DNA from 2 places in the Chromobacterium sp. genome. Region 1 is predicted to be linked to the other one. Evidence: riboswitches for the same ligand, from Rfam matches in the RefSeq annotation. Region 1 holds a riboswitch; the other holds the start of a gene.

Evidence for each region. A riboswitch is a leader RNA that binds a small molecule or an ion and turns the genes downstream of it on or off. The one in region 1 is predicted to bind manganese.
Region 2: linked by a shared signal. The riboswitch ahead of ACE3QM_RS10035 (TMEM165/GDT1 family protein) and the one ahead of ACE3QM_RS11135 (sodium:calcium antiporter) in region 1 are both predicted to bind manganese.

The regions. Positions count from the first base shown of each region.
Region 1 covers NZ_JAYSGF010000017.1:18,455-21,853, reverse strand. Annotated here, with positions in the region: gene ACE3QM_RS11140 (acyl-CoA dehydrogenase) at 1-1,021, opposite strand, end outside; yybP-ykoY riboswitch at 1,199-1,343, shown strand; gene ACE3QM_RS11135 (sodium:calcium antiporter) at 1,400-2,380, shown strand; gene ACE3QM_RS11130 (hypothetical protein) at 2,671-2,940, opposite strand; gene ACE3QM_RS11125 (DUF3761 domain-containing protein) at 3,108-3,399, opposite strand, start outside.
Region 2 covers NZ_JAYSGF010000014.1:99,982-103,380, forward strand. Annotated here, with positions in the region: gene ACE3QM_RS10030 (methyl-accepting chemotaxis protein) at 1-1,081, shown strand, start outside; gene ACE3QM_RS10035 (TMEM165/GDT1 family protein) at 1,144-1,713, opposite strand; yybP-ykoY riboswitch at 1,712-1,897, opposite strand; gene mscL (large conductance mechanosensitive channel protein MscL) at 1,932-2,390, opposite strand; gene ACE3QM_RS10045 (DMT family transporter) at 2,463-3,311, opposite strand.

The DNA of each region.
Region 1 (3,399 bases):
CGATATCGCATTCCTCGGTGTAGCCTATGGCGCCATGCAGCTGGATCGCCAGCCGGCCCATGCCGATGGCGGCGTCGGCGCAACGCGCCTTCAGCCGGCTGATGCGCGCGCTGTCCAGCCGCGCCGGCTCCGCGCGCTCCTCCAGCGCCTCGTCCAGGCTGGCCGCCGCCAGCTCGATCTGGATATGAGCGTCCACCAAGCGATGCTGCAGCGCCTGGAAACTGCTGATCGGGCGGCCGAATTGCTCGCGGCTGGCCAGATAGGGCAGGGTCAGCGCCAGAATCTGGCGCGCATTGCCCAGCAGCTCGGCGCTTTGCGCCAGGCGCGCGGCGTCGTTGGCCTGGCACAGCGCGTCCCGCGCGGCGGGGCCCGCGGCCAGCAGATGGCTGTGCGGCACCGGCGCCTGTTCCAGCGTCAGGCTGCACATCAGGCTGCCGTCTATGCCGGGGCAGCGGTCTATGCTCAGGCCGGGCTGGTCGGCCGGCAGCCACAGCAGCAGCCAGCCCTCGTCGCCGCGCGCGCTCAACAGCCAGCCATGCCGCTCCGCCGCCGCCGGCAGCGCGAAAGTCTTGCCGCCGCTGAGCCAGTAGCGCTGGCCGTCAAAGGCGGCGCGGGTGTCCGCGGTGTCCTCGTCCTGCTGGCCGGCGCGCTCCTGCCAGGCCAGACCCGGCAGCAACTGCCCGGCGGCCAGTTGGGCCAGCAAGTGCGAGCGCAGCGGGCTGTCCGGGCAGGCGGCGAGCGCTTGCGCGGCCTGCACCGCCACCGCGGTGAACGGTTCCGGCAGCAGCGCGCGGCCGGCTTCCTCGGCGATGACGGCGGCTTCGGCCAAGCTCAGGCCCAGGCCGCCGTCGCTTTCCGCCAGCAACACCGCCAGCCAGCCGGCATCGGCCAGTTCGCGCCATAGCTCCGCGGAATAATCCAGCTGGCTGTCGCGTCTGCTGCGGACGCGGCGGCGGTGGTCGTCGCGGCTGAGCAGTGCGCGGGCGCTGTCGCGCAGCTGCGTCAAAACATCGTGCTTCATGTCCAACTCCTTGTCTTTATCCATCGCAAGATGGACGGACATAGACTCGGTGATCTCGTTAGCGAGGACAATTCGCATTTGACGAAGCGAGGATTTGGCTGTGCTTAAGCGCGGTCGGCGCGCGGATCATGACGCTCGCCTAGGTTTGCGCCATCGCGGCCGGGCTGGCACAATGGCGCCGTTGTCATTGGGGAGTAGCCATCTTCGGCCCAGCCGGAGAGGCCGCGTCAACAAACTTGGGGGCAAGCCCCCATGGCGCGGTCAGCGGCCGGCATTGCCGGCGCCGCCAAGCGAGACCTTTGGCCACGATGCGTTTGCCGCCGGGCAAGCCGCGTCGTTGCGCCATTGTCCATCCGCTTGCCCGGCCCAAGACTATCCATGCTGTTGACCCTGTCGTTTCTGCTCGGCCTCGCCGTTCTGATCTATCTTTCCTGTCAATACTTCGTCAACGCCATCGAATGGTGCGGCCGCCACCTGAATCTGGGCGCCAGCGCCGTCGGCACCGTGCTCGCCGCCTTCGGCACCGCCTTGCCGGAAAGCGCCGTCACCTTGACCGCGATGGCCTTCGGCGGCACGCCGCAGCATCAGGACATCGGCGTCGGCGCCGCGCTGGGCGGGCCGCTGGTGTTGGCCACGCTGGCTTACGCGGTGGTGGGTTTCGCGCTGTGGCGCCACCGCGGCCGGCTGGGCCGCGCCAATTACCTGCTGCGCGTCGATCATCGCCGGCTGGCCGGCGACCAACTGGCGTTCTTGCTGATTTTCGCGTTCAAGGTGGGGCTGGGCCTGCTGGCGTTCTCGATCAAGCCCTGGCTGGGCGTGGTCTTCCTGGCCGCCTATGCCGCCTATGTGTGGCGCGAGATCCGCAGCGCCGACACCGCGCCGGAAGAGGAAGAGCTGGACGCCTTGAAACTGCGCGCCGGCGGCGGCCTGGGCTGGGCGGCGGCGCAGGCGCTATTGGCGCTGGTGGTGATCGCGGCGGCGGCGCATGGCTTCGTCGCGCAGCTGGAAACGCTGGCCGGACACTGGGGCATGGCGCCGCACCTGGTGGCCTTGCTGCTGAGCCCGGTGGCCACCGAGCTGCCGGAAATCATGAATGCGCTGATCTGGCTGCGGCAGGGCAAGGAGCGGCTGGCCTTGGCCAATATCTCCGGCGCGATGATGATTCAAGCGACGATTCCCAGCGCCTTCGGCCTGTTCTTCACTCCGTGGCTTTTTGACAGCGTCTTGCTGTGGTCCGGCCTGGCGACGATGGCGGCGATCACCGGACTGTGGCTGCTGTTCCGGCGCGGCAATGTCGATGGCCGCTGGCTGGTGGGCGCGGGCGCGGTGTATCTGCTGTTTGCCGGCTGTCTGGTGTGACTTGAGAAACTGGTTCCCAAGAACCTGTTCAAAGTCTGCTGCGCTTCGTGAGCCGTTGCACGGTGAGTACGAGCTCAAAATGCTCATGTACCACTTGTACATTCCGCTTTTTCGCTCGTTTTCGCCTTGTCTCGCTCTTGCTCGCGAGACTTTGAACAGGCTCTAAGCCCGGCGCGCTTGGGTGCGAGTCTTTGCGCAGACTCAGAGGGAGGGTATTGAAAACAGCGGGGCAGGCGCTGGTTGAGTGGATGCCCCGGTGCTTGCCGCCGCGATTTGGGCGCGGGCTGCCGTTATTTCTTTTCTTCCAGCAAAATAGAAGCGGCTTTGACTGAGTTCTCTACATTGACCCGGGAAAAATCATCCAATTGGCACTGTTTGAGCACCTCGCGTCTATCCTTGATGAAATCGATGCGCTCCAGGATGCTCATTCTTTGCAGCTTGCCCTTCCAGTTTTCGATGGAAAACTGATTTCTGGAGTTATTATATTCATCGCAATTAATAGGCGATGCGGCCGCATGGAAGGACATGGCGGCAAGGAAAAGGGCGACGAAGTACTTCATTTGATTTCTCTCGACTAGCTTGACGTCAAATTATACTGAGTGGCTTTGGGTATGCGCAATGCGATGGCGTTGCGGCCGAGAAAGCGGAATGCACAGGTGGTGCATGAGCATTTTGAGCTCAGTTTCAACGCCGTATCGCCGCAGCGCAGCAGACTTTGAATAGGTTCTCAGAGCCAGGCCGCCACGCCGCCGTGATGCGAGCAAGTGCCGCGCCGGTGCTGGCTGAAGCTGTAGCTGCCGTCGCGGCAGCGCGCGCTGGCGCCGGCCGGCGCCTTGCCGGAGCGGGTGTGCGCCGGGCTGTGCACCTCCACGCCGTCGGAATTGGTGTAGCTGCCGTGTTCCAGCAGCTGTTCTTGTGCCGGCGCGCTGGAGTGGCGCGGCGGCGTTTTGGCCTGGACCGGGGCGGCCAAGAAGGCCAGGCTCAGGCCGATGACGGCGGCGCAGCGTCGCCAGCCGGCA
Region 2 (3,399 bases), on a different contig from region 1:
TGATCTGAGCCAGCGTTCTTCCAGCATCAAGACCATAGTCGACCTGATCAAGGACGTGTCCGAGCAGACCAATCTGTTGGCGTTGAACGCGGCGATTGAAGCAGCGCGAGCCGGCGAAACCGGCCGCGGCTTCGCCGTGGTGGCCGACGAGGTGCGCAAGTTGGCCGAGCGGGTCAAACAGGCCACCGACGAGATCTCGCACAATATCGACGGTATGCTGGGACTGGTGTCGGAAACTCAGGTGGAGACCGCCCAGATCACCGAGGATACCAAGTCGGCGCGTGAAATCGTGTCAAAAGCGTCCGATCACTTCAGCAAGATGATGGGGGATTTTGAAAGCACCGCCAGCAGTCTTAGCCAGATCGCGGTCACCATGTCGGAATTCGTCGCCGCCAACGGCCAGGTCAATCTGCATGTGGCGGAAATCCATGAATTGGGCCACAAGGTGACCGACCGTCTGAATCACACCGAGGACTCGGCCACCAAGCTGTCCGGCGCGGCGGAGCAGGTGCAGCAGCTGGTGGCGCGCTTCATTCTGGGCGAGGGCGAGTTCGACCAGATCATGCAGGCGGCCCGCGGCGCGCGCGATGAGCTGCAAACGATGATGGAAGCCCAACAGGGCCTGGGCGTGCCCTTGTTCGATCAAAACTACCAGGCCATCCCCGGCAGCAAGCCGGCCAAATTCCGCACCCAGTATGATGCCAAGCTGGAGAAGCTGATGCAGCCGGTGTACGACCGCGCGGCCAAATCGGTGCCAGGCGGCGTGTTCTGTCTGGCGGTGGATAGCAATGGTTATGCGCCCACTCACAATAGCTGGTACAGCCAGCCCCTGAGCGGCGATCCGGACAAGGATCTGATCAATAGCCGCGATAAGCGCAAGTTCTCGGATGTGGCCGGTTTGCGCGCGGCGCGCAGTACCCAGTCCTTCCTGTTGCAAACCTATACGCGCGACACCGGTGAAGTACTGTCGGAAGTGGTACTGCCCATCATCTTGTCCGGCAAGCACTGGGGCGGTTTCCGCCTGGGCTTCAATCCGGAGCAATTGCTGCAGTCGCTGGGACAGGGAGCGGGACGGCACTGAGATATCGGGTAGGATAAAAAAAACGGAGGCCGCGGCCTCCGTTTTTATTTCCATGCCAGCCTTCAGAGCTGCAGCGGGGTCAGCAGGGTGATGACGCCCAGGCCCGCGAACAACAAGGCCGCTACGGTGTGCACCAGCTTTTGCGGCAGCTTCTTGGCGGCCACCTCGCCCAGTAGCACGGCGGGGACATTGGCCAGCATCATGCCCAGCGTGGTGCCGGCCACCACTAGCAGCAAGGCCTCGGGAAAGCGCGCGGACAGGGCCACGGTGGCCAGTTGGGTTTTGTCGCCCATCTCTGCAATGAAGAAAGCGATACAGGTGGTGCCGAACACACCGAAGCGCTCCAGCAAGCGGCTGTCTTCGTCCAGCTTGTCGGGAATCAGCATCCAGCCGGCCATGGCCAGGAAGGAAAGCCCCAGGCCCCAGCGCATGATGTCCGGGCCAATCTTGCTCATCAGCCAGTGTCCAACCGCGGCGGCGGCGAAATGGTTGAACAGGGTGGCGACGAAAATACCAAGGATGATAGGGGTGGGCTTGCGGTAACGGCCAGCCAGCATCAGCGCCAACAATTGGGTCTTGTCGCCGATTTCAGCCAGGGCAACGATGCCGGTAGAAATGAGAAAGGCTTCCATGAATACTCCGGGGGCTGCGCATACGCCATGACAAGCCTGCGCCGCAGCCCCGCGTTGCGCAGACATGTCATGGGTCTTGCCAAACGGAAGTCTTCGTCGCATGCACCATGGCCGTGGCGGCCAAGTGTGTTGATGCATGCCGGCGCTGTCATCTGCGCCGAGGCTACTCCCCCAGAACCCGGCGATTGTAAATCAGGCGGGGGTTCGCGGCAATCGTCTTACTGCAGCTGCGATGTGCACTGCGGGCAGCGGGAAGCTTTTTCCGGAATGCTGGACGCGCAGAACGGGCATTCCTTGGTGGCGGGAGCCGGCGCGGCGGCGGGTTCTTCCCGTTTCAGCCGGTTGATGGCCTTGACCAGCATGAAAATGGCGAAGGCGACGATGGTGAAGCTGACCATGGCATTGATGAACAGGCCGATATTCAAGGTGACCGCGCCGGCTTGCTTGGCGGCCGCGACCGATACGTAGGGGCCGACCTGCTTGCTGCCCTCTTTCAGCACGAAGAACAGATTGGAAAAATCGACATTGCCGATCAACAGGCCGATGGGCGGCATGATTACATCGTCGACCAGCGATTTGACAATGGAACCAAAGGCGCCGCCAATGACCACGCCGACCGCCAGATCGATGACATTGCCTTTCATGGCAAATTCTTTGAATTCTTTGATAATGGACATGGTTAACCTCTGTTTAAATAGCGTTAAGTATTATAAGACATCAGCCTGCCGTTTCTCTATAGCCGCAAACCATCATGCGGTGGAAACGGCGCGGCTTGGCAGACTGCCTAATAAGGCGCCGCCCAGGATCAAGACAATGGCGCTGGCGGCAACGGCATTGAGCTGACCTTGTCCACTGCCTATCAGCAGCAGGGTGGATAGCAGCGGCGTGGCATAAGACAAGGACCCGATCTGCCGCGGATCGCCTTCCTTCAGCGCGCGGTCCCATAAAAAGAAAGCGCCGCCCATGGGGCCGATGCCGAGCAGGATCAAGGACAGCCATTGCGTCTGGCTTGGGACGACGCTGGGTTCGAACAGGCTGTGGCACAACAGGGACAGCAGGCCGGACAGCAGGCAGAAACCGCCGACCGCGCTATTTGGGAAGCTGGGCAGGCGACGGGTCAGCAGGCTGAATGTCGACCATACGATGGCGGCGGCGATGGCCAGTAAATAACCACCGAGATGAGCGCCGGACAGCGCGAACTTGCCGCCGCTGACGATCAGCGCGGCGCCACAGAAACCCAGGATGCCGGCCAGGATGTGGCGGCCGTGTAGCACGGTGCCGGGTAACAGGATGGGCGACAGCATGACGATCAGCAGTGGCCATAGGTAATTCAGCAGATTGGCTTCCATGGCCGGCGCGTGCCTGAACGCGAAGAAGAGCAGGAAGTGATAGCCAAACAAACCATATACGCCGACCAGCAAGGTACGTGGCGGAACCTTCCAGTCACGGTAGCGGCGAATGCTGAGCAGGCTGCCGATCAACAGGCAAATGCCGACGACAAAGAAAGGGGGCAGGGAGCGGGTCTGGGCGCCAAGCGTCGCCAGCGAGGCCCAGAGCAGAATGGCGCCGCCGGCAAAGGCAATCGGTCTGGAAATCATTATTATTCCAAGTAGGTGGGTGCACCGATTGTAAGGCGGAAGCTGAAACGGAAAAAGCCACAATCTGGCGATTGTGGCTTTTAGAAAT